Regions from separate parts of the Rhizobium sp. PP-F2F-G48 genome, predicted to be linked through region 3. Evidence: predicted binding sites of a transcription regulator. Region 3 holds the regulator's gene; each other region holds the start of a gene.

Region 1 (7,324 bases), on a different contig from region 3:
AGGACGGAGCCCGCGTCGATGGCGTAGTTGCCGTAGACCATGCGCAGGATGGACGACTTGCCGACGCCCGAGGGGCCGCCGAGGACGACGCATTCGCCGGGAAAGAGATCGAAGCGGACATGGGCGACGACCGGCAGCACGACGCCATCGCGCAGATGCATGACGAAGGATTTGGCGACATCGCGCACGCTGAGCAGCGCGCCGTCCGGCATGGTCGGATCGGTCGGCGGGATGGAGGAGAGAGGCATCGGCGGACTCCGGCGCATGATGTGCGGGCTCAGGATTCGGGAATGGAGGCGACGAGAAGCTGGGTATAGGCGTGGCGCGGATCGTCCAGCACCCGGTCGGTCAGCCCTGCCTCCACGATGTGCCCGCCCTTCATCACGATCATCCGCTGCGACAGGAGCCGCGCGACGGCGAGATCGTGGGTGACGATGACGACTGCGAGCGACAGGTCGGTGACGAGACCGCGCAGGAGATCGAGCACGCGGGCCTGCACGGAGACGTCGAGGCCCCCGGTCGGCTCGTCCATGAAGATCAGCCGGGGATGGGTGACGAGGTTGCGGGCGATCTGCAGGCGCTGGCGCATGCCGCCGGAAAAGGCGATCGGCTGGTCGTCGATCCGCTCGGCGGCGATTTCCACGCGCGACAGCCAGTCGCCAGCCGTGCGGCGGATCTCGCCATAGTGACGCTCGCCGACCGCCATCAGCCGCTCGCCGACATTGGCGCCGGCCGACACCCGCATCCGCAGCCCGTCGGCCGGGTTCTGGTGCACGAAGCCCCAGTCGGTGCGCATCAGGAAGCGGCGCTCGGCTTCCGAGAGATCGGCGAGATCCGGAAACCGCCCGTCGCGCATCCGGTAGCGGATCTCGCCGGCCGAGCGTTCCAGCCGGCCGGAAATGCAGTTGAGCAGCGTCGTCTTGCCGGAGCCGGACTCGCCGACGATGGCGACCACCTCGCCCGGCCAGACGTCGAAGGACACGTCCGTGCAGCCGACGAAGGCGCCGTAGCGCTTTTCGAGCCCGCGGACGGAGAGGATGGGATCGGTCATCGCGTGGTCTCCTGCTCGCTCGACGCGTGCTCCCCGAGCTGCGGCAGGCCCGGGCCTGCGTGGCCCTCCGCCTGTCGCGTCTCGCAATGGTCGGTGTCCGAGCAGACGAACATCCGCCCGCCCCGGTCGTCGGTCACCACCTCGTCCATATAGACGCCGGTCGCGTTGCAAAGCGCGCAGGGGCGGCTGAAGGTCTGGACCGTGAAGGGATGATCCTCGAAATCGAGGCTCGTCACCTGGGTAAAAGGCGGCAGCGCATAGATGCGCTTCTCGCGTCCCGCGCCGAAGAGCTGCAGGGCGGGGGAGCGGTCGAGTTTGGGATTGTCGAATTTCGGAATGGGCGAGGGGTCCATGACATAGCGCCCCTCGACCTTCACCGGATAGGCATAGGTCGTGGCGATATGGCCGTGCTGGGCGATGTCCTCGTAGAGCTTCACATGCACGAGGCCGTATTCTTCCAGCCCGTGCATGACCCGCGTCTCCGTCTCGCGCGGCTCGAGAAAGCGCAGCGGCTCGGGGATCGGCACCTGGAAGACGAGGGTCTGGTGCGCCTGCAGCCGCTCTTCCGGAATGCGGTGGCGGGTCTGGATGATCGTCGCATTCGCCGTCTTCGTGGTCGTCGCCACATTCGCGGTCTTGGCGAAGAAGGCACGGATCGAGACGGCGTTGGTCGTATCGTCGGCGCCCTGGTCGATCACCTTGAGAACGTCGTCCGGCCCGAGAATGGCCGCCGTCACCTGCACCCCGCCCGTGCCCCAGCCGTAGGGCATCGGCATCTCGCGCGAGGCGAACGGCACCTGATAGCCGGGGATGGCGATGCCCTTCAGGATCGCACGGCGGATCATGCGCTTGGTCTGTTCGTCCAGATAGGCGAAGTTGTAAGCGGGCAGGGTCATTCCGCGGCCTCCTGTCGGTCCATTTCCGAGGTCTTGGTCGCATGTTCCCGCCGCAACATGCGCAGCAGGTCGAGCTCGGCCTGAAAATCCACGTAATGCGGCAGCTTCAGATGCTCCACGAAGCCGGTGGCCTCGACATTGTCGCAGTGGGAGAGGACGAACTCCTCGTCCTGCGCCGGTGCCGCACGGTTCTCGTCGAATTCGTCCGCGCGGAGCGCCCGATCGACAAGGCTCATCGACATGGCCTTGCGTTCCGACTGACCGAAAACGAGGCCGTAGCCGCGCGTGAAGCGGGGACCGTCCTCGCCGCCGCCCTTGAACTGCGACACCATCTGGCACTCGGTGACGCGGATCGCGCCGATGGCGACGGCAAAGCCGAGTTCCGGCAGGTCGATCTCCAGATCGACAAGGCCGATGCGCACTTCGCCGACGAAGGGATGCGTGCGCCCGTAGCCGCGCTGCGTCGAATAGCCGAGCGACAGAAGAAAGCCTTCGTCGCCGCGCGCCAGCGCCTGAAGCCGCAGATCCCGTCCCGCGGGAAAGCCGGTCGGGTCGCGGGTGAGGTCGCCGGGCTCGGCATCGGATGCGACATCCGGCTCGATCAGGCCCTCGCCATTGAGGATATCCGTCACGCGGGGATAGGCGGCATCGCCGGCCACGTCGCCAGCCACGTCACGCCGGGCGCCGGGCTCGACGGGGTGGTCGCCGGCCATGTCGGGGTCGATCAGGCGGTGTGTATAGTCGAAGGTGGGTCCGAGCAGCTGCCCGCCGGGAATGTCCTTGTAGGTGGCCGACACGCGGCGCTCGATCCGCATGGCCCCGGTCTCCACCGGCCGCGTCGCGCCGAAGCGCGGCAGCGTCGTGCGATAGGCGCGGATGAGGAAGATCGCCTCGATCAGGTCGCCGCGCGACTGGCGCACGGCCATGGCGGCGAGCTCGGGATCGTAGAGCGACCCCTCGGCCATGACGCGATCCACAGCGAGCGACAGCTGGCCGGCGATCTGGTCGAGCGAGAGTGCAGGGACGGAGCGGTCGCCCCGACGCCGGTCGGCGAGCAGCCGGTGCGCCTTTTCGATGGCGGCTTCCCCGCCCTTGACGGCAACATACATGGCTTAGGCCTCCTGGATGCGTGTGGTGCGGGGCAGGGCCAGCGCCTCGCTGCCCGAGACGAGGACGAGATCGAAGCCGAGCGGAAAGCCGGCGCGGTTGGCGGCCATGACATCGGCAAAGCCCTTCGGCAGGCCTTGCGGCGCGATGTCGCTCGAGGTCTCGATGCCCGGCCCGCTGAGGCTGAGGCGCTCGCCGCCGCGAAGGGAGGCGACCGGCAGAAGCAGCGTGGCCGAGCGATCCGGATATTCCGCCGTGCCCACCGCAAAACGGCTCCAGGCAGTGGTGTCGCTGTCGTCGGCAAGGTGAACGAAGCGGGCGGACGGCACCGCGCCTGTTATCGGCGCGCCGGTGTGGAAGCCGACCCAGGCTTGTGCGTCCGGCATGTCCGTTTCGAAGAACACGGGCGTATCGTTGTCGGCCAGCGCCAGAAGGATCGCGCCGGCCGCAGACGACATCGGCCTGGGGGGGCCGGCAAGGCCTGCGAAGTCGGCGATGCTGCCCGGTCGCGCAAAGGCATCCATCAGGGCGCGAAAGGCGCGCTGCGACCCGAAGACGGGCTCGGCGAAACCGCCATCGACAAAGGCAAGGCTCATCGGTCTTCTCCCCGAACCAGCGTGAAGAAATCGACGCGTGTCGCTTCCGTTTCTTCCGCGCGCTGCCGGCGCGCTTCGGCATCGAGGACCAGCGCGGGTGCGACGACATCCGTCTCGATCATGGGCTGCCATTCGGCACGCTGACCGAGCGCGTCGAGATGCGCCACCATGCGGGCCTTCTCCAGGTCGCGACCGAGAACGATGGCGTGGCCGACCTCGCCGCTGTCGAGCTTCACGGTCGCCCGCGTCACGCTGGCTTCGCCAAGGTTGAACGGTGCGCCGCCGCCGCCGATCCGTCCGCGCACCATCACGGCACCGATCTCCGGCCCCCGCACGGGGATTGCCGACGGTGCGGTTCTGGCAATCGCACCGTAGCGCTCGGCAAGGATGTCCGCGGGCATGGACGCCATGGCGTCGAGCGCGCGTTTGCGATCTGGGATCTGCTGTTCTGTGGTCATTTCGGATCCTATTTGTCTATTTGTGTAGACAACTAATCTTGATCCGATTTATAACCCGAAAATCATGACGCCGCTGTGACACTCTTTACTGGCGGCGCTGAAGGGATGGGCCATGGACAGACAGGATGACGGAATTTCACGCTGGCGCCGGGTGGCCGATGGCATTCGCGCCTCGATCCTTGCGGCCGCAGTAACCGACCGCCTTCCCCCGGAAACGGAGCTTGCGGCCGACTATGGCGTCAACCGCCACACGGTGCGCCGCGCCATCGCGGCCCTTGCGGCGGAGGGCATCGTCCGGGCCGAGCGGGGTCGAGGGACCTTCGTCAATCCGGTCGAGCCGCGCATCTCCTATCCGATCGGCACGCGGGCGCGGTTTTCCGAAAACATGATGCGGCAATCGCTGGAGCCCTCGGGGCGTCTCGTCGGATCGCAGAAGGTGGTGGCGGACATGGCGATGGCGCGGCTGCTCGGCCTCGCGCCGGGCGCCCCGCTTCACCGGCTGGACCATATGGCCGTGGTGGACGGCGTGCCTCTGTCCCGCTCCACCTCGCACTTCTCGGCCGAGCGCTTTCCCGGCATCATCGCGGCCTATGCGCAGGAGGGCTCGATCACCCAGGCGCTGCAGCGCTGCGGCCTTGCCGATTATCGCCGGCGCGAAACGCGCCTGACGGCCGAACGGATCGCTGCGACCGATGCCGACGCGCTCGCCTGCGCCGCCGATGCCATCGTGCTCGTCACCAATGCCGTCGATGTGGATCTCGAGGACCGGCCGGTGCAGGCGATACGCACCCGGTTTCTGGCGGATCGCATGGAACTCGTCTTCGCCAATCCGCAGAGCGCCCTTTAAGCGGACGCCCTATCGCCCGACCTTCGGCCGGTCCACCGGCGCGACCATCAGGTTGATGCCTTTGGAGCGCATGCGCTCCAGATGCTCCGGCGCGATATTGTCGTCCACGATGACGAGATCGAACTCGGTGAGGGCTGCGAAGGAATAGAGCGCACGGCGCTCGAATTTCGTGTGGTCGGCCAGAAGGATGCGCATGGCGGCGCTGTCGAACATCGCCCGCTTGGTCTCCACCATTTCCGGCGACTGGTGAAACGCGACATCGTCGAGAATGGCCGACATCGACATGAACACGGTATCGCCCCGGAGTTTTTCGATCTCGCGGATGGTCATGCGGCCCATGAAGGCATTGCACCAGTTGTAGAACTGCCCGCCAAGACCGAGCAGCGTGACGTCCGGTACGGCCTTCAGCTCGTTCATCAGATTGAGCGAATTGGTAATGACCGTCAGCGGCACTTTTTCCGGCAGGTGGTGGGCCATCTGCAGCACGGTGGTGCTGTCGTCGAAGAAGATCGCCTGTCCCGGCTCGATGAAGGTCATGGCCGCCCGGGCGATCGCAGCCTTCTCGCGAGCCTGGCGGCTCGATCGGTAGACGTCGCTGGATTCGATCAGGCTCGTCGGGGCGGCGGTGACGATACCGCGCGTCTTGCGGAAAAGGCCGCGGCTGACGAGTTCGTCGACATCCCGGTGCGCCGTCATCAGGCTGATGCCGAAACGGTCGGTCAGGTCCTCGATCCGCATGGAGCCCTCGGCCATCACGGCCTCGGCGATCAGCTGACGGCGCACGATCTGGCGGGCATGACGACTGTCGCTCGGAAGCTCGGACATGAACGGACTGGCGGTTGTCTTGTTCGTCATCCCGGTGCCCCTCTGTTCGCTCTGCCTGCGTCCTAGCGGAATGAATTTGACATTTGATACCCACCAGCGGCGATCTCTGTGATCAAATGTAAAATTCTTAAATTCCACTCGAATCATGAACTTCCTAGTGGTTTTTTGGATTCCGGCATTTGCCCTCATGGGTGCTGCAAACGGGAGCAAATGTCGGAATCAAACCACTAGCGCATAAAACCTTCAACGGAAAACCCGTTCGCACGGATGCGACCAGCGAGCGAGGCGACCTGAGGACAATGAGAAAAGGGCGCCGCGGACGGCGCCCTCTCTGGCCTTGGGAGTTTACTTGTCGAGGACGAAGGGTGCCGAGTACTTGTCGACATTGTCCTTGGTGATGAGCAGGCAATCGAACAGCTGCTTTTCGGACTTGGCGCCCGTCGCGCCCGTCTTGATGAAGCTGTCGGCCTGCTTCACGGCTTCTTCCGAGAAGACGGCGACCGGCTGGAGCACGGTGTACTGCAGCTCGCCGGCCTTGATGGCGGCGACCGCATCCGGCGAGCCGTCGAAGCCGCCAACCTTGACGTTGGCGATCTTGCCGGCTTCCTTGAGTGCCGCGATGGCGCCGAGCGCCATTTCGTCATTGCCGGAGATCACGCCGTTGATGTCGGGATTGGCCTGCAGCATGGACTGCATCTTGTCGTGACCCTTGGTGCGATCCCAGTCGGCCACTTCCGACGCCACTTTTTCGAGGTCCGGATACTGCGTGAGAACGGTCTCGTAACCGTTGGAGCGGGTCGCGGCATTGTTGTCGGAGGGAGCGCCGAAGAGTTCGACATACTTGCCCTTATCGCCGACGGCTTCCACCCACTGCGTGGCACCAAGGGCGGCACCCTGCGCATTGTTGGAGACGAGCTGCGCCTTGGCGAGGCCTTCCTGGTTGATCTCGGCATTGACGAGGATGACCGGAATGCCGGCGGCAACGGCCTTCTTCACCGCGCCGACGGAGCCGTCGGCATTGGCCGGGTCGAGGATGATCGCGACCGACTTGTTGGTGATGGCGGTGTCGATCAGGTTGCTCTCGGTGTTGGTATCGCCCTTATGCGCGCCGACGGTCGCGGTGTAGCCGAGCTTTTCGGCAGCGGCCTTGGCCACGTTGCCTTCGGTCAGCCAGTAGGGGTTGGACGGATCGTTGACGATCACCGTCATCAGGCCCTCGGCATAAGCGGTGCTGGCGAACATCGTGGCGGCAGCGGCGGCGGCCATCAAGAGGCGGGTTGCTTGTTTCATCATGGTCTCTCTCCCGGTTTTGAAATGCGGTTCGGTTGTGCCGGTCACCCGGCGGTGCTTGTCCGTGGCCGACGCCGCCTCTCCTCGAAAGGCAGGGGCCGGATAGGCGGAGAAGGTCGTGTGTCGGTCGCCGCTTACTTCGGGCGGCGCCCGTACTGGATGCTGTTGAGCAGGACGGCGAGAACGATGACCGCGCCGGTAAAGACGGTCTGCCAGTAGGAAGACACGCCGATGATGACGAGGCCATCCGACAG
Region 2 (7,324 bases), on a different contig from region 3:
GCTCAGCCGTCCTTGCGCCGGCCGGTCGCGTCGAACACATGCAGCGCCTGCCGGCTGGCAGCAACCGGCACGATGTCGTCCATCAGAATGCGGGACCGGCCGGCGACGCGGAAGATGATCGGCTGGCCGTCCGTCAGATGTCCGTGAACATAGCTTTCCGCGCCGACAAGCTCGACAGCCGCAACCTTCACATCCGCGCGGAACGCCTCATCCGCAGCGCCTGCCTCCGACAGATGCAGGTCCTCCGGACGGATGCCGAGCGTCGCGCTTCCCGCTGGCAGCGCGACGTTCGAGCCCAGGCTCCAGGCCGGGCTCGAGAGACCAGGCAGCAGGTTCATGGAGGGCGAACCGATGAAGGTGGCGACGAAGGTGGTCGCCGGTTTTTCGTATAGCTCGATCGGCGTTCCCACCTGCTCGATCACGCCGCCGTTCAGCACCACGAGCCGGTCGGCGAGCGTCATCGCCTCCATCTGGTCGTGCGTCACATACACGCTCGTCGTCTTCAGCGATTTCTGCAGCCGCTTGATCTCGACGCGCATCTGCACGCGGAGTTTGGCATCGAGGTTCGACAGCGGCTCGTCGAACAGGAAGGCAGCGGGTTCGCGCACGATCGCGCGGCCCATGGCCACGCGCTGGCGCTGGCCGCCGGAGAGCTGACGGGGCTTGCGCTCCAGAAAGGCCTCGATTTCCAGCGCCTTGGCCGCATCGGATATCCGACGATCGATTTCGGCCTGCGGCGTGTTGCGGTTCTTCAGGCCATAGGCGAGATTCTGGCGCACCGTCATGTGCGGATAGAGCGCGTAGTTCTGGAACACCATGGCGATGTCCCGCTCGGAGGGTTCCAGCGTGTTGACGACACGCCCGCCGATAGAGATCTCGCCGCCGGTAATGCTCTCGAGGCCCGCGATCATGCGCAGCAGCGTCGATTTTCCGCAGCCGGACGGGCCGACGAGCACGAGGAACTCGCCGTCGGCGATATCGAGCGAAATGCCCTTGATGGCATCGACATTGCCATATTTCTTGCGGACGTCGTTGAGGACGATATTGGCCATTATTTTTCCGTCTCCACGAGACCTTTGACGAACCAGCGCTGCATGAGCACCACGACGAGAATGGGGGGGATGATCGCAAGGATCGCCGTGACCATCACATAGTTCCACGGCGTCGAGGCATCGGTGAAATCCACCATGCGCCGCAGCCCGATGATGACCGTGTTCATCTTCGCATCATTGGTCACGAGCAGCGGCCAGAGATACTGCGTCCAGCCATAGATGAACAGGATCACGAACAGAGCCGCGATATTGGTGCTCGACAGCGGCAACAGGATATCCCGCATGAAGCGGAACGGCCCGGCATTGTCGATGCGCGCGGCCTCCACGAGCTCTCCGGGTATGGTCAGGAAGAACTGACGGAAGAGGAACGTCGCGGTTGCCGAGGCCATCAGGGGCAGGGTCAGCCCCGCATAGGTATCGATCAACCCGAGATCGACGATCACCTTGTAGGTCGGCAGGATGCGAACCTCGACCGGCAGCATCAGCGTGACGAAGATCATCCAGAAGAAGGCCATGCGGAAGGGAAAGCGGAAGAAGACGATGGCGAAGGCCGACAGGAACGAGATGACGATCTTGCCGACCGCGATCGCCACGGCGACCACGAAGGAGTTGAACAGCAGCCGTTCGAGGCTGACCCCGACGACGCGCTCGACGCCGCCGGTCATCGCCTCGGTGTAGTTCTCGACGAAATGGCCGCCGGGCAGCAGCGACATGGGTGGGCGGATGATCGCCTCCGACGTCGCCGTGGAGGCGATGAACGTATAATAGATCGGGAAGGCGACGACGATGATCCCGAGGATCAGGATGACATGGCCGACGAAGTTGGCGATGGGGCGTTTTTCGATCATCTCGGGGCCTCAACCATAATGCACCCGCTTTTCGACGAAGCGGAACTGGAATGCCGTCAGCGCGATGACGATGACCATGAGGATGACGGACTGCGCCGCCGAGGAGCCGAGGTTCAGGTTGACGAAGCCGTCGTTGTAGACCTTGTAGACCAGCGTTTCCGTGGCTTTCGCCGGCCCGCCGCCGGTGACGGAATGAATGATGCCGAACGTGTCGAAGAAGGCGTAGACCGTGTTGACGACCAGCAGGAAGAAGGTGGTCGGCGCCAGCAGCGGAAAGACGATGGTCCAGAACCGCCGTGCGCCGCGGGCACCGTCGATGGATGCTGCCTCGATCAGCGATTTCGGAATGGCTTGCAGCCCGGCGACGAAGAACAGGAAATTGTAGCTGATCTGCTTCCAGGCGGCCGCGACCACGACGAGCCCCATGGCCTGATCGCCGTTGAGGAGCGGATCCCATCCAAAACCGTTTCGGCGCAAGAGATAGGCAAACGTGCCCATGGCCGGGTTGAACATGAAGAGCCAGAGCATGCCGGCGACGGCAGGCGCCACGGCATAAGGCCAGATCAGCAGCGTGCGATAGAAGGTCTGCCCGCGCACCACCTTGTCCGCGGCGGTCGCCAGCAACAGCGCCACGCCCATGGAGACGAGAGCGGTGAGAATGCTGAAGACCACGGTGACCTGCAGCGCGTGGATATAGTTCGGATCCGACAGCACGGAACGGAAATTGGCAAGGCCGACGAAGCCGCTTTTCAGGCCGAACGGGTCCTCGCGCATCACGGACTGATAGAGCGCCTGGCTTGCGGGCCAGAAGAAGAAGATGACCGTGAGGATGATCTGCGGGGCGACCAGCAGGTAGGGCAGTATCTTGTTGGGAAAGGCGACGTTGTGCACCGGGAGCTCCTCGGGACGACAGGCAGACGTCTCGCCGACCCTTGTAAGCGGGGGCCGGCGAGACGGTCAGGTGCGGATCAGTTGCCGTTGGCTTCCGCGATGGCCGCGTTGCCGCGCTCGACGGCCTTGTCGAGAGCAGCCTTCGCATCCTGCTTGCCGGCAAGCATCGCTTCGAACTCTTCGTTCATGATGTCGCGAACCTGTGGAAGGTTGACGAGACGCACACCCTTGGAGTTCTCGGTCGGCGCCTTGCCCATCATCTGCAGGATCGGCGTCTCGCGGCCTGGGTTCTTGTCGTAGAAGCCAGACTTCTTGGTCTCCTCATAGGCCGCATTGGTAACCGGCATGTAGCCGGAAACCTGGTGCAGCCGGGCCTGGATCTTGGTCTGCGACAGGAAGTTGAAGAACTGGGCGATGCCGGCATATTCCGCGTCGCTCTTGCCACCGAAGACCCAGAGGCTCGCGCCGCCCGGGATCGTGTTCTGCGGTCCGTGGCCTTCGTAATAGGGCAACTGGCCGATGCCGTATTTCACGCCCGACTTGACGATATCGCCGAGACCGCCGGAGGATTCCGTCAGGATCGCGCATTCGCCCGACATGAAGAGCTGCTTGGCCTCCGAGGTCCGGCCGCCATATCGGAAGGTGCCGTCCTTTGCCAGATCCGCAATCGCCTGGAAGTGCTCGACGAAGAGTGGCGCATTGAACTCGAGCTTGACGTCGGTGCCGCCCAGACCGTTCTCATTGGTGCCATAGGCGACATTGTTCCAGGCGGCCAGGTTCTCGGTCTGGATCCAGGTGAGCCAGGTCGAGGTGAAACCGCAGGATGCGGCACCGCTCGACTTGATCTTCTTGGCAGCCGCAAAGACGTCGGGCCAGGTCTTCGGCGGCGCCTCGGCGTCGAGGCCGGCCTTCGCGAAGATATCCTTGTTGTAATAGAGGATCGGCGAGGACGAGTTGTAGGGGAAGGACAGCATGGTGCCGTCGGGCTTCGAATAATAGGCCGCGATGCCAGCAAGATATTGCGACTTGTCGAAAGTGAAGCCGCCCTTCTGCAGCACTTCGGCGGCCGGCATGATCGCGCCTTCGGCACCCATCATCACGCCGCTGCCTGCGTCGAAGACCTGAATGATCGCCGGCGGCTGCTTGGAGCGGAAGGCGGCGATGCCGGCGTTCAGCGTTTCCGGATACGTGCCCTTGAACACCGGCGTGATGGTGTATTCGCTCTGGCTCTCGTTGAATTCCTTGGCAAGCTGGTTGACGACCTCATTGTTGGCGCCGGTCATCGCGTGCCACCACTGCAGGTCGGTCGCCGCTGATGCGGCCAACGGCCCGGTAGCCGACAAAGCAAGTGCGGCGACGGTCGCCTTCAGGGTCGATGCCTTCAGGAATGTCTTGAACATGAACGTCCTCCCGGTTGTGGCGAAGCAAGGTGTGCCGCTCCGCGATATCAGCGCGACGATCCTCCTCGACCGTCATTAGACGGTTACATATGCCGGGCTTTTTCTCGGGCGGCAACCTTCAATCGCCCCTCTTCCACGGCCAATCAACCGCCGAAGGGCGCGGCGGCCATCAAGTCGATAAAGTAAAACCTCTCGCTCTTCTCCATTAATACTTTGTTAATAATCTAGAGTTCGAGACAATTCAAATAAAATTGGAACAAAAGCTTTGCTCATCCATTTCAGCTGCAGTCTCAACGTCGAATGGGTATAGCGTCATGACCGAGAACACAGTCCGCCGGTGGCAGAGCCGTCCGATCATCGACTATCCCGTCGTGATCATCGAAGATCATCTCTTGCTGGCGCTCGACCTGGAAGATGCCGTTTCTGCGGCAGGCCTCAATGCCGGCGTCGTTGGCTTTGCCAGCCGCAAGAAGCATGCGTTGCGGATCGGTGGTCTTGCCGCCATCGCATTCGTCGATGTCAACCTTGCCGACGGGCCGAGCGGCCCGGAAATCGGCCGTATCCTGGCGCAGGATCACGACGTCACGGTTATCTTCACCACGTCGGATCCGGACATGCTGGGCAAGGGCGTTTCCGGCACGATGGGCGTCCTGAAAAAGCCTGTCAGCGCGGAAGCCGTCCGCGGCGCCCTGACCTATGCCATCGCCCGCCGTCGTGGCGATCTTGCCATCGTGCCGCCCGAGCTGACGCTGTTTGCCGGCTGACGGTCCCGACATTTCTGCCTTGACATGACGTCGATGGTCTAGCTTTCCGAGCCCGGCCATTGGCGCGTCCCCTTCAAACAACAAACCCTCCGACAGAGGCGCCAAGCGCCTGTCCAACCCCCAAGGCCTTGAGATGACGACCACCGTTTCGCTATCGCGCCGACGCTTTCTCGGATGCGCGGGCGTCGCCTCCGCGACGCTCCTGACGGGCTGCTCCACACAGAGCATTGGCGCGTTTCTGGAGCCCGTCGTCAACGTCATCGCACCGAAGACTTATGATGGCGAGCAACCCGATCCCGCCGTCATCTACGCGGCCCGCACCGACGAAGGCTTTAGCCTGCCGGCTATCCCTTACAAGAATATTCCGCAGCGGTTCTATCGCCAGCGCGTCATCGATCCCACCGGCGAAGCGCCCGGCACCGTCGTCGTCGATACGAAAGCCCGCTATCTCTATCTGGTCGAGAAGGGTGGAACCGCAATGCGCTATGGCGTCAGCATCGGCAAGGATGGATTCGCCTGGCAGGGCGAGGGGGTCATCCAGTGGCGCAAGAAATGGCCGCGCTGGACGCCGCCCGACGAGATGGTCGCGCGCCAGCCAAAGCTTGCCCGTTACTCGATCGCCAATGGAGGCCAGGAGCCGGGGATCAACAATCCGCTCGGCGCCCGCGCGCTCTACATCTTCCAGAACGGTCAGGACACGCTCTACCGGCTGCATGGCAATCCGGACTGGCGCTCGATCGGCAAGGCGCAATCCTCCGGCTGCGTGCGCTTCATCAATCAGGATATCATCGATCTTTACGATCGCGTGCCGGAAGGCGCTCGCATCGTCGTGCGGCAGTAGACGCTCCAGTGCCTGCCGCCTGACCTTTCCGGCAGACAGAGCGGGGCGCTATCGAACATCGGTCGCGTATGCGCGCATTCATTTCAGTCGCTAACCGAGCAAGGCGCATAACCTTCCTCATCTTCGGATCTGCCCGGATCCGAAGCATTCGCGACTTATAACTTGCATTTTGCAAGTTACTCCGGGATGATTGTCCATCACGGGAGCGCGGAACATGGACCGAACACGTTTTGGCGAAATGCAGTGCCCGATTGCGCGCAGCCTTGCGCGCGTCGGCGATCAATGGACGATCCTCATTCTCCGCGATGCCTTCAACGGCCTCAGCCGCTTCGACGAGTTCGAGGAGAGCCTCGGCATCGCACCCAACATCCTGGCGGCACGGTTAAAGGCGCTCGTCGAAAGCGGGTTGCTGGAAAAGCGCCGCTACAGCGAGCGGCCTGCCCGCAACGCCTACCTGCTGACAGAGTGCGGCCAGGATTTTCATCAGGTCCTCGTGATGCTTCAGGCGTGGGGCAACACGCACTTCGCGCCGGAGGGCAAGAGCGTCGCGCTCGTCAATGCGGAGACGGGACTGGAGGCACGGCCTATCGTGATCGACGCGATCAGCGGACGCTCGGTGCTCGATCCTGCCTTCCGCAACAGGCCGGGCCCTGCGGCAAATGAGCGAATCCGCAGCCGGTACGAGGACGGGCTATGACTCAACCCATGACAACACCCAAAATCTCTCTGGCCGAAGCGCGGACCTCCCGTATCCTCAATGCTCCGGTCCTCCCGCTGCTCCTCAGCATGGCGTGGCCGAATATCGTGATCATGGTGGCTCAAGCCTCGACCGGCCTTATCGAGACCTGGTGGGTGGCGAAACTCGGCACGGATGCGCTGGCCGGCATGGCGCTGGTCTTTCCGCCTGTGATGCTGATGACCATGATCTCTGCCGGCGCCATGGGGGGAGGGATTTCCTCGGCGGTCGCGCGGGCGCTTGGTGGCGGGCAGAGGGCAGAGGCGGATACGCTTGTCCTCCATGCGATCGTGATCAACATCGTTCTTGGGCTTGCTTTCTCCGCGATCTTCCTGGCGTTCGGCGAGCCGATCTACCGCATGCTGGGCGGAGAAGGCGCCGAACTCGAAGCGGCGCTGATCTATTCGAACGTCGTCTTCGCCGGAAACGTCTTCATCTGGCTCATGAACGGGCTCGCAAGCGTTATTCGCGGCACGGGAAACATGCTCTACCCGGCGATCGTCATCTGCGTTGGGATCGTTTTCCTCGTGCCGATCTCGCCCCTGCTGATCTTTGGCTTCGGCCCCATCCCGGCCATGGGAATTGCCGGCGGTGGCGCGGCTCTGCTGATCTTCTACCTTGGCGGCACGATCGCGATGGCCTGGTACATTTTCGCCGGACGCTGCGCGGTGCGTTTCCGCTGGGATCGACTCCGACGGGACAGCATGACGAGCATCCTGCGCGTCGGGGCGATGTCGGCCATCACGTCGATCCAGACCAATGTCACCATCGGCGGGGCCACCGCGCTGGTCG
Region 3 (7,324 bases):
CATCCCGACCATCGTCTACGGCTTCTTCGCCCTCGTCACGGTCGGTCCTTTCCTGCGGGATATCTCGGGCCAGTTGAACGGCCTCGTCACCGGCAACTATCAGAGCTTCATCCAGGCACAGAGCGTTCTCACGGCCGGCATCGTGATGGGCATCATGTTGATCCCCTTCGTGTCCTCTCTGTCCGACGACATCATCACGCAGGTGCCCCGGTCGTTGCGGGACGGATCGCTCGGGCTGGGCGCCACGCGATCGGAAACCATCAAGCGCGTCGTCCTGCCTGCCGCTCTTCCCGGCATCGTCGGCGCCCTTCTCTTGACGGCCTCCCGCGCCGTGGGCGAGACGATGATCGTGGTGCTCGCAGCGGGCGTGGCGGCGCGCATGCAGCTCAATCCCTTCGAGCCGATGACCACGGTCACGGTGAAGATCGTCAACCAGCTGACGGGCGACCTGGAGTTCACCTCTCCGCAGACCCTCGTCGCCTTCGCGCTCGGCATCACGCTGTTCGCCATCACGCTCTGCCTCAACATTTACGCGCTCTACATCGTGCGCAAATACCGGGAACAGTACGAATGACCGACATGACCACATCTCTCGCCGGTTCATCGCCGCGTCCCGCCGTCAGCCGTCGCGATATCGGCATCAAGCGCCGCTACGCCGCAGAACGCCGCTTCCGGGCCTATGGCATCGGGGCGATCTCCATCGGCATCTTCTTTCTCGGCCTCCTCCTCTGGACCGTCGTCTCCAAGGGCTATACCGCCTTCCTGCAGACCGAGATCGTCCTGCCGATCACGTTCAGCGAAAAGGTCATCGATCCGAAGAACGAACGGGCGACCAACCCCGCCAAGCTGATGACGGCGAACTATCCACTGCTGGTGCGCGATGCGCTCGTGCAGAAGCTGGGCATCGATCCCAACAACCGCGCCGACGTCAAGCTGGCGACCGATATGGTCTCGGCCAGCGCCCGCACGCAGCTCCGCGACGTCGTCGTCGCCAATCCGGCCATCATCGGCCAGACGGTGCCGGTGGCGCTGCTCGCCGAAGGCAATATCGACTCGGCCAACAAGGGCCAGATCGACGTGACGGTCGATGAGGCCAACCGTAAGGTAAAGGACAAGCAGCTCGCCTGGATGCAGACGCTCGCGCAGGACGGGGCGATGACGAAGTCCTTCAACACGGGCCTCTTCACCTCGGGCGCCTCGTCGCGGCCGGAAGCCGCCGGCATCGGCGTCGCAGCGCTCGGCTCGCTCTACATGATGCTGATCGTTCTGGCGCTCGCGCTGCCGATCGGGGTCTCCGCCTCGATCTATCTCGAAGAGTTCGCGCCGAAGAACAAGCTGACCGACCTCATCGAGGTCAACATCAACAACCTCGCGGCCGTTCCTTCCATCGTCTACGGTCTGCTCGGCCTGTCGATCTTCATCAACTTCGCCGGCATGCCGCGCTCGGCGGCTCTCGTCGGTGGCCTCGTCCTCACGCTGATGACGCTGCCCACCATCATCATCGCCACGCGTGCCGCGCTGAAGGCGGTGCCGCCGTCCATCCGGGCCGCAGCCCTGGGCCTCGGTGCCTCGAAGATGCAGACCATCTTCCACCATGTCCTGCCGCTTGCCATGCCGGGTATCCTCACGGGCACCATCATCGGCCTTGCGCATGCGCTCGGCGAGACCGCACCGCTGCTGCTCATCGGCATGGTGGCCTTCGTGGTCGATTTCCCGGGCTCGCCGCTCGAACCTTCGACGGCTTTGCCGGTCCAGATCTACATGTGGGCCAACGAAGCCGAACGTGCATTTGTCGAACGGACCTCCGGCGCGATCATCGTGCTCCTGATTTTCCTGGTGGTCATGAACCTGGGCGCAATCCTGTTGCGGCGCCGCTTTGAACGACGCTGGTAGTGAGGTAGAGAATTATGAACATGATGTCAGAAGCGACTCTCGAAAAGGCGGTCGATCAGAAGATGAATGCTGTCCCTCACAAGATGATCGGCAAGGATGTGTCGGTCTACTACGGCGAAAAGCGCGCGCTGTTCGACGTGAACCTCAACATCCGCGAGAACACGGTCACGGCCCTGATCGGCCCGTCCGGCTGCGGCAAGTCGACCTTCCTGCGGACGCTCAACCGCATGAACGACACGATCGATCACTGCCGGGTGACCGGCAAGATCACGCTCGATGACGGCGATATCTACGATCCCTCGATCGACGTCGTCGAACTTCGCGCCCGCGTCGGCATGGTCTTCCAGAAGCCGAACCCGTTCCCGAAGTCGATCTATGAGAACGTGACCTACGGGCCGAAGATCCACGGTCTGGCCCGCAGCAAGGCCGAACTCGACGCCATCGTCGAGCAGAGCCTGCAGAAGGCCGGCCTCTGGAACGAGGTGAAGGATCGCCTGCACGAATCCGGCACCGGCCTCTCTGGCGGCCAGCAGCAGCGTCTCTGCATCGCACGCGCCGTTGCCGTCAGCCCCGAGGTCATCCTCATGGACGAGCCTTGCTCGGCGCTCGATCCGATCGCCACTGCCAAGGTCGAGGAACTGATCCACGAACTGCGCGCCAACTACACGATCGTGATCGTCACGCACTCCATGCAGCAGGCCGCCCGCGTTTCGCAGCGCACCGCCATGTTCCACCTCGGCAATCTCGTCGAGGAGAACGATACCGACAAGATGTTCACCAATCCGGATGACCAGCGCACCCAGGATTACATCATGGGACGCTTCGGCTGATCGGTCGCCCGACCGACAGCGAAGCGCCCGTGACCGAACTCCAAGGACAGGATCCATGGCAACCCATATCGTATCCGTCTATGACGAAGACCTGAAATATCTCAGCCGCCGCATCTCCGAGATGGGTGGCCTTGCCGAGCAGATGGTCGCGGAATCCGTACGCGCCCTCGTCAACGCCGATCTGGGTCTCGCCCAGAAGGTCATTTCCGACGATGTCGTGCTCGACGATGCCGAACGCCAGATCGGCGAAAAGGCGATCGTGACGATCGCCAAGCGTCAGCCGATGGCGGCCGACCTGCGCGAGATCATGGGATCGATCCGCATCGCGGCCGATCTCGAGCGCGTGGGCGACCTTGGCAAGAACACGGCCAAGCGCGTTATCGCCGTGTCCAGCGCCAGCCTGCCGCGCCAGCTGTCCCGCGGGATCGAGCATCTGGCCGAGCTGACGTTGATGCAGCTGAAGGAAGTGCTGGATGTCTACGCCTCCCGTTCGGCCGAAAAGGCCAAGGCCATCCGCGAGCGTGACGGCGAGATCGACGCGATCTACACCTCGCTGTTCCGCGAACTCCTGACCTATATGATGGAAGATCCGCGCAACATCACGCCCTGCACGCATCTCCTGTTCTGCGCCAAGAACATCGAACGCATCGGCGACCACGCGACCAACATCGCCGAGACGATCTACTACATGACGACCGGCGCGCAGCCGCTCGGCGAACGCCCGAAAGACGACTCGTCGAACACCGTCGGCGCACTCGCCACCTGAGCGAACGGCGCAGGAGGGAAACGCTCCTGCGCCCATCGTCTCCGGTCTTGAACGCGGTCGATGCCTCGGTTGAGGGATCGGCGGCCGAAAGGGCGGTTTCCCGCCGCCATGCCTGAACAGTCAACGATGATCGCCGCCTTCGGGTTCTGGCGAAAGCCTCGTCATGCGACGAGGACACTACGGAGTCCAGAAATGCAGCCGAAAATTGCCGTTGTCGAAGATGAAGAAGCCCTGAGCGTTCTCCTGCGGTACAATCTCGAGGCCGAAGGCTTCGACGTCGATACCATCAACCGGGGCGACGAGGCGGAAGTCCGCTTGCAGGAACGGCTGCCGGATCTCCTGATCCTCGACTGGATGCTGCCCGGCGTGTCCGGCATCGAGCTTTGCCGGCGCCTGCGCCAGCGCAGCGAGACCGAGCGCCTGCCGATCATCATGCTGACGGCGCGCGGCGAAGAGAGCGAGCGGGTTCGCGGCCTTGCCACCGGCGCCGACGATTATGTCGTCAAGCCGTTCTCGACGCCCGAGCTGATCGCGCGCGTCAAGGCCATGCTGCGCCGCGCGCGTCCCGAAGTGCTGTCCTCGCTGTTGAAGTGCGGCGACATCGAGCTCGATCGCGAGACGCACCGCGTCCATCGCAAGACCCGCGAAGTCCGCCTCGGCCCGACCGAGTTTCGCCTGCTCGAATTCTTCATGGCCTCGCCCGGCCGCGTCTTCTCGCGCTCGCAGCTTCTCGATGGCGTCTGGGGGCATGATATCTATGTGGACGAGAGGACCGTCGACGTCCATGTCGGTCGCCTGCGCAAGGCCCTCAACTTTTCCAACATGCAGGACGTCATCCGGACCGTCCGCGGCGCGGGTTACTCGCTGGAAAGCTGAACGCTTGCATCTTTAGAGCTGGGAACGCATCGTTCCTGGCGCGCGGCGATCTTCCCAGATTGACAGTAAGGACAAATGAAATCGCCTTCTTCGCAGAACGAAGAAGGCGATTTCTTTTTTTGCTCTGTCTGAAAACGCGGACCCTTATCGGGCGCGACGGCGCTCGGCCGAGGGCTGGTAGGCAAGCTTGGCGTGGAAGGTGCAATAGGGCGAGCTATCCGGCGAGTCATTGCCGCAGAAGTGAAACTCGTCCTTCATCGGGTCGCCGATCGGCCACTTGCAGGTGCGGTCGGTGAGCTGCGTCAGAACCAGCTTGCGCGACATCGGCACGACGACATTGCTGCCCGTTGCGCCGGCGCCGCTACCGGTGACGGTCAGTGCGGTTTCCGGCGCGAAGACGCTTTCGGAATCTTCGATGACGTTCATCGCGTTGACAGGACGGGCCATCGGACGCTGGGGAACGGCGCGGGGAGCCGCGTTGGCAACGATGGCTTCCGGTGCTGCCGGGCGTGCGGCGACGACGGGACGCTTCGGACGGGTTGCGCTCGGCGAGGCTCCGCCTGCCTTTGCGCGGCCGGGGAGCGACAGGCGGTGAACCTTGCCGATGACCGCATTTCGGCTGACGCCGCCGAGCTGCGCCGCGATCTGGCTCGCGCTCAGGCCTTCGGCCCACAGCTTCTTCAGTCTCTCTACCCGCTCGTCAGTCCAGTTCATTGTCGTCTCCATTCCAGGCATACGGAAGGACGAATCCCTCACCGCGCCCCGGATGGCTCCGAAGCTGCAACGCCTTGACTCTTCTGGTGACTAGGTCCGCCGCATGCGTCTAGCAATTCCTTGCTAACCTAGAGACGGGGTGACTCCGTGACAAGAGTCCGGGGAATCGACCCGAATCGATTTTTGGGTTTTCCCCAACTTGCTGCCGTTGCGTGATATATTTGCAAGGTCTTTTTGCCGGAAAGCATCGCGCCCGGAAAACGCATGCCAGACCCGTATTTCCGGGACTTTTGTTGACAGCGGCACCTGAAAAACCGATAGTGCGCTCGCCGCCGTCAGGGCGGTATTTTTCATTTCGGGCCGGCACTGCCGGTCCCTGCGAAAACGGATCGAACCTTCCCCGCAAAGCGCGTGCGGACAGGACGAGGAGATAGGCACGATGGCCGAGGCAACCCCGCTTTACGAGACCTACATGCGTGCGCCGCTGCGCTTCGAGCGCGGCGAAGGTGTCTGGCTGGTGGCGGAAGATGGCGCGCGCTATCTCGATTTCGCCGCGGGCGTGGCCGTCAATTCGCTCGGCCATGCGCATCCGCATCTTGTTGCAGCGCTCAAGGACCAGGCCGAGAAGGTCTGGCATCTGTCGAACCTCTACGAGATCCCCGGCCAGGAAAAGCTTGCCAAGCGGCTGACGGACAACACCTTCGCCGACAAGGTCTTTTTCACCAATTCCGGTGCCGAAGCTCTGGAATGCGCCATCAAGACGGCGCGTCGCTACCAGTTCGCCAAGGGGCGGCCGGAGCGTTTCCACGTCATCACGTTCGAAGGTGCCTTCCATGGGCGCACGCTCGCGACGATTGCGGCCGGCGGCCAGGAAAAATATCTCGAAGGCTTCGGCCCGAAGGCACCCGGCTTCGTCCAGGTGCCCTTCGCCGATCTCGACGCCGTCAAGGATGCGATCACCGAAGAGACTGCGGCGATCCTGATCGAGCCGATCCAGGGCGAGGGTGGTATTCGCCCGGCCTCCAAGGCCTTCCTGCAGGCGCTGCGCGCGCTTTGCGACGAACACGGCCTGATGCTGATCTTCGATGAAGTCCAGTGCGGCGTCGGGCGGACCGGCAAGCTGTTTGCCTATGAATGGTCCGGCATCGCGCCAGATATCCTCGCAGCTGCCAAGGGCATTGGCGGCGGCTTCCCGCTCGGCGCGTGCTTGGCGACGGAAGAGGCTGCGTCCGGCATGGTCGCGGGCACGCATGGGTCCACCTATGGCGGCAATCCGCTGGCCATGGCCGTCGGCAATGCCGTACTCGACGTCGTTCTCGGCGACGGCTTTCTCGAGCATGTGCGCGACGTCGCGCTGGTCTTCCGTCAGGGGCTCGCATCGCTTGCCGATCGGTTCCCCGATGTGATCGAGGAAATCCGCGGCGAAGGCCTCATGCTCGGTATCAAGGCCGCCGTGCCCTCCGCCGAATTGCTGAAGGCGATCCGGGCGGAGCGGATGCTGGCCGTTCCCGCAGGGGAAAACGTCATCCGTCTGCTGCCGCCGCTGATCACCAGCGCGGAAGAAGCCCGTGAAGGCCTTGCCCGCATCGAGCGCGCCAGCGAAACGCTGACGACGGTCAAGCAGCGCGCGACGGCGTAACGTCAAACCCCGCCACCATACCTCGGCATCGACCGACACCCAGGCCCGGGCAGGGAGCTGAAAGCCCCGACGGGACAAGGACAGGACACCGCATTTTCATGGCTGATACCCGGCACTTCCTCGATCTCTCCGCCATGTCGGCGGAGAACCTGCGCTCGATCATCGATGATGCCCGGGTGCGAAAGGCAGCGACCAAGGCCGGGACCGCGGAAAAGCCGCTGGCCGGCAAGATGCTCGCCATGATCTTCGAAAAACCTTCGACCCGGACCCGCGTGTCGTTCGATGTCGGCATGCGCCAGCTCGGCGGCGAGACGCTGTTCCTGTCGGGCACGGAAATGCAGCTCGGCCGTGCCGAGACCATCGGCGATACGGCCAAGGTTCTCTCACGTTACGTCGATGCCATCATGATCCGCACGACGGATCACAGCCGTCTGCTTGAGCTTGCCGAACACGCGACCGTTCCCGTCATCAACGCTCTGACGGACACGACGCATCCCTGCCAGATCATGGCCGATATCATGACCTTCGAGGAGCACAGCGGCCCGGTGAAGGGCAAGACCATCGCCTGGACAGGGGACGGCAACAACGTGCTGCATTCCTTCATCG
Region 4 (7,324 bases), on a different contig from region 3:
CGCCGATCCTCAATGAGGGGAGACGGCGTCTGCGCCCACGGGGTGATGCTTCCGGTTATACCGGATGGACGACCAGAGAGCGATGCCGATGAGCGTCGCGCCGCCGAGCCCGGTGATGACTTCCGGGATATGCACCAGCGTCTGGACGTACATGATCACCGACAGGATCAGGATCGCGTAGAACGCACCGTGTTCCAGGTAGCGATATTCCGCGAGCGTCCCCTTCTCCACCAGCATGATCGTCATGGAACGCACATACATGGCGCCGATACCGAGACCGATAGCGATGACGAACAGGTTCTGCGTCAGGGCGAAGGCGCCGATGACGCCGTCGAACGAGAAGCTGGCATCGAGCACTTCGAGATAGATGAACGCTCCGAGACCGCCCTTTGCCGCCTCGCTCATCGTCCTCTGCGACGCATCGAGCAGGCCACCGATGACTTCGACGACAAGGAAGGTCACGAGGCCATAGATGGCGGAGAAGACGAAGGTGGTGCTTTCGACGTCCGGCGTCGCCGCATCGTCCGGGATCAGTGCGGAGAAGGCGAGAATCAGGATGAGGACGAAGGCGATTTCGACGCCCTTGATGCTGGCTGCCGCCGACAGACGCTTTTCGATGAACGAGATCCAGTGGATCTTCTTGTCATGGTCGAAGAAGTAGGAGAGACCGACCATCATCAGGAAGGTGCCGCCGAAGGCTGCGATCGGCAGGTGGGCGTCGTTCATGATGCGCGCATACTCGTCCGGCCTTGCGGCCGCGAGGATGATCGCATCGATCGGGCCGATACCGGCGGCGATGACCACGATCAGGAGCGGGAAGACGATCCGCATGCCGAAGACGGCGATCAGGATGCCCCAGGTCAGGAAGCGCTGCTGCCAGACCGGCGTCATGTCCTTGAGCTTGTTGGCGTTGACGATGGCATTGTCGAAGGACAGCGAGATTTCGAGCACGGCGAGAACCGTACAGATGAAGAAGACGGTGGCCATGCCGCCGATCGTGCCGGTCTCGTTCCAGCCGAGCCAGGCGCCGAGCGCAAGGCCGACGCCGGTGACGATGAAGGCCCAGGTGAAATAGCTGAGGGTCGGGGTCTCGGTGGAGGGGGTCATGCGCCTGCTCCCCCGTTTGCAGCCGCATCCGCAGCCGGGTTCGCCCCGGTGAGGGAGGACGCGTTATACGCAAAGACCGATGTCGTGCCCGCGCGGGTACGCATCGTCGTGAAGACGTTCTTTGTCATGGGAATTTACATCCGCCGGCTCAGTGTGCTGGCGGTACCGACATCGCGAGAGCGCCGTTAAAACTCTCGCCAGAGGGGCCCGGCACCAAGTTCGTCCCGCGCGAGTGTCGATGTCGTATGCGCGGGATTGCTGAACTATCTATCCATCTCGCACCCGACGTCAAGTCGGGACACGCGCGACGGGTAAACTCATTTCCTTTTGTCATGAGACCATCGCGAACCGGCACTGGATCATGCCTGCCTTTTGTGGCAACAGGCGGAGCGGCCTGCAGCGCCGGATCGAGCGCGCACCGACCCGCGCACCGGCCTGCTCCCCGACCTCATCTCCGATCCCGCCGAGCAAGCCGCCATGTCGTCCACCGCGCCTCCCCAACCGCCTGCCATTCCGCCTGTCACCCCGGCCTGTCCGGCGACCCTGCAACATTCGGCCGGCCTTGGAATCGTCTTCATGCTCCTGGGCATGCTGATGTTCTCGCTGAACGACACGATGGGAAAATGGCTGGTCGAGACCTATCCGGTCCTGCAGCTGATGGCGATCCGCAGTGTCGCCGCCCTCCTCGTGCTGCTGCCGCTCGTTCTGCGCCGGGGCGTATCGAGCGTCATCCGCGTCGAGCGTCCGGGGCTGCAGGCCTTGCGGGCACTGCTCTTTGCCATCGATGCCACCGCCTTCTACTTTGCCGTCGGCTTCATGCCGCTCGCCGATGCGATGATCTACTGGCTCGCGGCCCCCATCTATGTCGCGGCGCTGTCGCCCTTCCTGCTCGGCGAAAAGGTCGGTTGGCGGCGCTGGACGGCGATCCTCATCGGCTTTGCCGGCGTGCTCGTCGCGCTCGACCCTTCGCGCGAGAGCCTGTCGCTTCCGGCCCTGGTCGCACTCTTCGGCAGTGCCTGCTTCGCCTTTGCCATCATGCTCGGCCGCACCTTGCGCACCACGCCGGATACGACATTGGTGGTCTGGCAGTTCGTCGGCTCTCTCGTCTTTTCGCTGATCGGGATGGCCGTCGTTCCCGGCAGCTGGAAGCCGCTCGATCCCGCAACCATTCTCCTTCCCGCCCTGCTCGGCGTGGTCGCCATGCTCGCCCATGTGCTTGTCAGCCGTTCCCTGAAGCTCGCGGATGCCGCAACCGTCGTGCCGCTGCAATACACGCTGCTTTTCTGGGCCGTGGTCTTCGGCTGGATCTTTTTCGGCGACACGCCACGCCCGACGGTCGTCATCGGTGCCGCGCTGATCGTCGCCTCCGGTCTCTTCATCTTTTTCCGTGAGCAAAAGCTAAAGAAAATCAACCACCGCGACGAATAGCGACCGGATTGACCGTTGAGCGTTGCCAAAGCGGTTGCGATCCTTATGCTGGTCAACCAACAGGGAACGGGCGGCAGCGGCTCCAAGGGACGGCGACGTAACCTCGAGAGGACGCCCGGAGAAAATCGCGGCGGCGAACAATGCGGCCGGCACAACGGGGAGAGTGGGAATGGGACTGATCAGCCTTCGGCAATTGCTGGATCATGCGGCCGAAAACGACTACGCGGTACCGGCTTTCAACGTCAACAATCTGGAATATGTCCAGGCGGTCATGCGAGCTGCCGACAAGACGGACAGCCCCGTCATCCTCCAGGCGAGCCGCGGCGCGCGCGCCTATGCCGGCGACGGCTTCCTGCGGCACCTGATCCTCGGCGCGGCCGAGGAATATCCGCATATCCCGATCTGCCTCCATCTCGATCACGGCGACCAGCCCTCCACCTGCATCTCGGCCATCACCAACGGCTTCACCTCCGTGATGATGGACGGCTCGCTGCTCGCCGACGGCAAGACGGTGGCAAGCTATGAATACAACGTCGCGGTGACCGCCGAAGTCGTGAAGATCGCCCACGCGGCCGGTGTCTCGGTCGAAGGCGAACTCGGCTGCCTCGGCAATCTGGAAACGGGTGCGGGCGACAAGGAAGACGGGCATGGTTTCGAAGGCAGGCTGACGCGCGAGGAACTGCTGACGGACCCGGAACAGGCCCTCGACTTCGTGGCCAAGACCGGCGTCGATGCGCTTGCCGTCGCCATCGGCACCAGCCATGGCGCCTACAAGTTCACCCGCGCGCCGGATGGCGACATCCTGTCGATCGAGACGATCGAGAAAATCCACAAGGCCCTGCCCAACACGCACCTCGTCATGCACGGCTCTTCCACAGTGCCGCAGGACCTGCAGGACCTGTTCACCGCCTATGGCGGCGAGATGACCCAGACCTGGGGCGTGCCGCTGTCGGAAATCCAGCGCGGCATTCCCTTCGGTGTCCGCAAGGTCAATATCGACACCGACCTGCGTCTTGCGATGACCGGAACGATCCGCAAATGCTTCAAGGAGAAGCCTGAGAACTTCGATCCGCGCGGCTATCTGAAGCCCGCGACGGCCTTGATGACCGATGTCTGCCTGGAGCGTTTCGAGGCCTTCCGCACCGCCGGCAAGGCGCCGTCGATCCGTATCAAGCGCATGGCCGAAATGGCTGCCGCCTACGCAAAGATGGCATGATCACAGTGCAGGGTAGCAGCCAGGAAAAACGGGGGGGAAAACCGGGGGCTTCCGCCCCCGACACCTCTCTCGACGCGACAGCCGCCAACCACCTTCCCGCGCCCGTCGTGGTCATGGGCGTGAGCGGTTGCGGCAAGAGCTCCGTCGGCGAGGCCATCGCCAAGGCTTTCGCAACCGATTTCATCGAGGGAGACGCCCTTCACCCACCGGAAAACATCGCCAAGATGTCGGCCGGTACGCCGCTGACCGACGAGGATCGCTGGCCGTGGCTCGATGCCGTCGGCAAGGCTCTGCACGAGGGTTCGGATGCGGGACACGCGGTCGTCGTATCCTGTTCCGCCTTGAAGAAAGTCTACCGCGATCACCTGCGCCAAGCCGCGGGCGGGCGGCTCGCCTTCGTCTATCTCACCGGCACCAGAGCCGTCCTCGAATCCCGCATGGGCCACCGAACGGGCCATTTCATGCCGACGACATTGCTGGACAGCCAGTTGGCCACGCTGGAACCGCCGACAGGCGAAGACCTCGTGGTCACGGTCGATATCGATCGCCCGCTCGAGGCGGTCGTGATCGCCGCCATCGATGGCCTGGGCAATCTCCCGACGGAATGACAGCTTTTTAGACAAAGGCACCGATACCCGGGCTGCGGCATATTTGACGCATAGCGGCTTTGCTTCTTTGAGAGCGCATTCGCCCCGGTGACTCCGGCGGGGAAAGCGCTTTAAGGACATGCGGAAGACGACTTTCCGTGATTCTCAAGACGGCATACCGACGGGGGAACGCGGGCGAGGCGACGGAAGGTGGGAACATGGCGCGATGTCATGACGTCGTCACACGAGAATGACACGCGTGCCGCAACGACGGTACAAATCCACATCTGCTTCGACATGCGTCTCCTGGTGCTCGGATGATGTGGAACAGGAAAGACTGCCACGGCTTTGCAAGATCGTGCGAAGGCCGGAAGCGGCCAGGATGAGGATGCGATGCGCTACGCCCTTTACTTCACGCCCCCCAAAGACGACGCGCTGACCCTGGCTGCATCAGCTTGGCTCTCCCGCGATGCCTTTCTCGATGGTCGCGTGCCGACGCCCGAGGTCCCCGGTTTCTCGACGGAAGAATTGGGCACGCTGACGGCAGACCCACGGCGCTACGGCTTTCACGCCACGCTGAAGGCGCCCTTCGAACTTGCGCCCGGCCGCACGGAGGCCGAGCTGCTGGCAGCGCTGGACGAGTTCTCCGCCGAAAGCGAGCCGTTCGAGATCCCGTCCCTGACGCTCGGACAGCTCGGGCCTTTCTTCGCGCTCGTTCCCGGTGCGCCGTCGGATGCGCTTGCGAGCTTTGCCGCCGAAACCGTGCGGCGGTTCGAGCCCTTCCGGGCAGCCCTGTCGCCCGAAGACATGGAGCGGCGCAAGCCGGAGACGCTGCCGCCGGCCGAGCGGCGGAATCTCGAAACCTGGGGCTATCCCTATGTCTTCGACGCGTTTCGCTTTCACATGACGCTGACCGGCAAGGTTCCGGAAGATCGGCGCCCCGCCATGCGCACCGCACTCGAAGAGGCCTTTGCCGGTTTCCTCGGAAAGCCGCTGCCGGTGACCGCCCTTGCGCTCTTCATAGAGCCGAAGCGCGGCAGTCCTTTTACCGTCCACTCGCTGATGCCGCTGGGCGATGCCGCGATCGAAGGAGAGAAATGATGGCCATCGAGCAGATCTTCACCAATGCCAGCATTGTTCTGCCGGATGAAATCGTCAAGGGATCCGTCCTCGTTCGCGACGGCGAGATTGCCGATATCTCGACCGGCTCGCTGCACACCGGAGAAGACTTCGAGGGCGATTACCTCATTCCGGGCCTGGTCGAACTGCACACCGACCACCTGGAAACGCATTATTCCCCCCGTCCGGGCCTGCGCTGGATGAAGATGGCGGCGATCCAGGCGCATGACGCGCAGATCGTCACCTCCGGCATCACCACCGTCTTCGATTGTCTGCGCATGGGATCGGCGGAGGGCGACGATGGCTTTGCCACCGGCGAGATGCGCGCCATGGCCGATGCGCTGGCCGAGGCCGAGCATGAGAACCGGCTGCGCGCCGATCACCGCATCCACCTGCGCTGCGAGGTCTCGACCGACAATGTGCTCGACCAGTTCGACGCCTTCCGCGACGATCCGAAGGTCGGTCTCGTCTCTCTGATGGACCACGCGCCGGGCCAGCGCCAGTTCCAGACGATGGATCAGTACATCCTCTATTACAAGATCAAGCGCGGCCTCTCGGACGAGGCCTTCGCAATCTATGTCGAGAAGCAGCTGGCGCTGTCGGAACGCAATTCCGCCCGCCACCGCATCGCGCTTGCCGAGCTCTGCGCCGCCCGCGGCATCCCGATCGCCAGCCACGACGATGCCACGGTCGCCCATGTCGAAGAATCGATCGACCTCGGCGTCAAGCTGGCGGAATTTCCGACCAGCCTGGAGGCCGCCGACCTCTCGCACGATGCCGGCCTCAGCGTTCTCATGGGCGCGCCGAACGTCGTTCGCGGCGGCTCGCACTCCGGCAACATCGCTGCGCGTGATCTTGCCGAGCGCGGCGTGCTCGATGTGCTCTCCTCCGACTATGTGCCCTTCAGCCTTATCCACGCGCCTTTTCTGCTCGCCGATGCCATCGAGGGCTTCGGCCTGGAAAAAGCGATCGCGCTCGTCAGCGACAATCCCGCCCGCACGGTCGGTCTGGAAGATCGGGGACGGATCGCGATCGGTCGCCGCGCCGACCTCGTGCGCGTCGAGCGCCCACGTGGCGTTCCCATCGTCCGCTCCGTCTGGCGCAAGGGGCGGCGTGTCGCATGACCCCGGATCACCCGACAGGCGGCACCGGCGCCATGATCGTCGTCGTCGGCCCGAGCGGCGCCGGCAAGGACAGCGTCATCGATTATGCCATGACCCGGCTGAAGACGAGATCGACCGAGGTGGAGCTTGTGCGCCGCGTGATCACGCGCGCGCACGACGCCGGGGGCGAGGATCACGAAGCCATATCGCCCGAGGCGTTTTGCGCCCGTGCCGAGCAGGGTGCGTTTGCCGTGCATTGGGAGGCCCACGGCCTTCACTACGGCATTCCCGCCGCATGTCACGCCAAACTCAAGGACGGACGCACGCTCGTGGCCAATGGCAGCCGCGCCGTGCTTGAGAAATTTCGGGAGGCATTTCCGCGCGTAGCTGTCGTCAATATCGTTGCGTCGCCGGAGGTCATCGCCGCCCGTCTGATTGCCCGCGCGCGGGAAAGCGAGGCTGAGATCCGCCAGCGGCTCGCCCGCCAGGTGCCGGATATGACGAGCGATCCGCATCTGACCACCATCGACAATAGCGGCCCGCTGGAAGAGGCCGGCGAGCGCTTCGCCGCCTTCGTGCTGTCCTTGGCGAAGGCCGAAGCCAGTTGACGGATAAGGGCGTCAAACGCGCCCTTATCCATTGTTCGGTTTACTCGATGTCGAACGACACGCCCTGGGCGAGCGGCAGCGCCTTCGAATAGTTCACCGTGTTGGTCGCCCGACGCATATAGGCCTTCCAGGCATCCGAGCCGGATTCGCGACCAC

Evidence for each region. The regulator PhoB, encoded in region 3, activates phosphate uptake and scavenging genes when phosphate is short. The targets are predictions, from matches to a motif close to TGTCATNNANCTGTCAT.
Region 1: the regulator PhoB is predicted to act here: its motif matches at 4,173-4,189, upstream of phnF (phosphonate metabolism transcriptional regulator PhnF).
Region 2: the regulator PhoB is predicted to act here: its motif matches at 4,262-4,278, upstream of ugpB (sn-glycerol-3-phosphate ABC transporter substrate-binding protein UgpB).
Region 4: the regulator PhoB is predicted to act here: its motif matches at 4,566-4,582, upstream of C8J36_RS11775 (DUF1045 domain-containing protein).

The regions. Positions count from the first base shown of each region.
Region 1 covers NZ_SLVH01000005.1:106,342-113,665, reverse strand. Annotated here, with positions in the region: gene phnL (phosphonate C-P lyase system protein PhnL) at 1-248, opposite strand, end outside; gene phnK (phosphonate C-P lyase system protein PhnK) at 278-1,051, opposite strand; gene C8J36_RS13585 (alpha-D-ribose 1-methylphosphonate 5-phosphate C-P-lyase PhnJ) at 1,048-1,947, opposite strand; gene C8J36_RS13580 (carbon-phosphorus lyase complex subunit PhnI) at 1,944-3,056, opposite strand; gene phnH (phosphonate C-P lyase system protein PhnH) at 3,060-3,650, opposite strand; gene phnG (phosphonate C-P lyase system protein PhnG) at 3,647-4,108, opposite strand; gene phnF (phosphonate metabolism transcriptional regulator PhnF) at 4,221-4,955, shown strand; gene C8J36_RS13560 (DeoR/GlpR family DNA-binding transcription regulator) at 4,965-5,810, opposite strand; gene C8J36_RS13555 (D-ribose ABC transporter substrate-binding protein) at 6,126-7,073, opposite strand; gene C8J36_RS13550 (ABC transporter permease) at 7,205-7,324, opposite strand, start outside.
Region 2 covers NZ_SLVH01000012.1:85,461-92,784, reverse strand. Annotated here, with positions in the region: gene C8J36_RS21745 (sn-glycerol-3-phosphate import ATP-binding protein UgpC) at 3-1,052, opposite strand; gene ugpE (sn-glycerol-3-phosphate ABC transporter permease UgpE) at 1,052-1,900, opposite strand; gene ugpA (sn-glycerol-3-phosphate ABC transporter permease UgpA) at 1,910-2,791, opposite strand; gene ugpB (sn-glycerol-3-phosphate ABC transporter substrate-binding protein UgpB) at 2,869-4,191, opposite strand; gene C8J36_RS21725 (response regulator) at 4,506-4,955, shown strand; gene C8J36_RS21720 (L,D-transpeptidase) at 5,089-5,796, shown strand; gene C8J36_RS21715 (helix-turn-helix domain-containing protein) at 6,011-6,493, shown strand; gene C8J36_RS21710 (MATE family efflux transporter) at 6,502-7,324, shown strand, end outside.
Region 3 covers NZ_SLVH01000003.1:574,686-582,009, reverse strand. Annotated here, with positions in the region: gene pstC (phosphate ABC transporter permease subunit PstC) at 1-574, shown strand, start outside; gene pstA (phosphate ABC transporter permease PstA) at 571-1,893, shown strand; gene pstB (phosphate ABC transporter ATP-binding protein PstB) at 1,908-2,723, shown strand; gene phoU (phosphate signaling complex protein PhoU) at 2,779-3,489, shown strand; gene phoB (phosphate regulon transcriptional regulator PhoB) at 3,682-4,365, shown strand; gene C8J36_RS10720 (GcrA family cell cycle regulator) at 4,510-5,079, opposite strand; gene C8J36_RS10715 (aspartate aminotransferase family protein) at 5,519-6,718, shown strand; gene argF (ornithine carbamoyltransferase) at 6,817-7,324, shown strand, end outside.
Region 4 covers NZ_SLVH01000004.1:114,501-121,824, reverse strand. Annotated here, with positions in the region: gene C8J36_RS11795 (DUF475 domain-containing protein) at 10-1,107, opposite strand; gene C8J36_RS11790 (DMT family transporter) at 1,585-2,535, shown strand; gene fba (class II fructose-bisphosphate aldolase) at 2,705-3,751, shown strand; gene C8J36_RS11780 (gluconokinase) at 3,865-4,359, shown strand; gene C8J36_RS11775 (DUF1045 domain-containing protein) at 4,732-5,439, shown strand; gene C8J36_RS11770 (alpha-D-ribose 1-methylphosphonate 5-triphosphate diphosphatase) at 5,439-6,581, shown strand; gene phnN (phosphonate metabolism protein/1,5-bisphosphokinase (PRPP-forming) PhnN) at 6,578-7,168, shown strand; gene C8J36_RS11760 (aldehyde dehydrogenase family protein) at 7,209-7,324, opposite strand, start outside.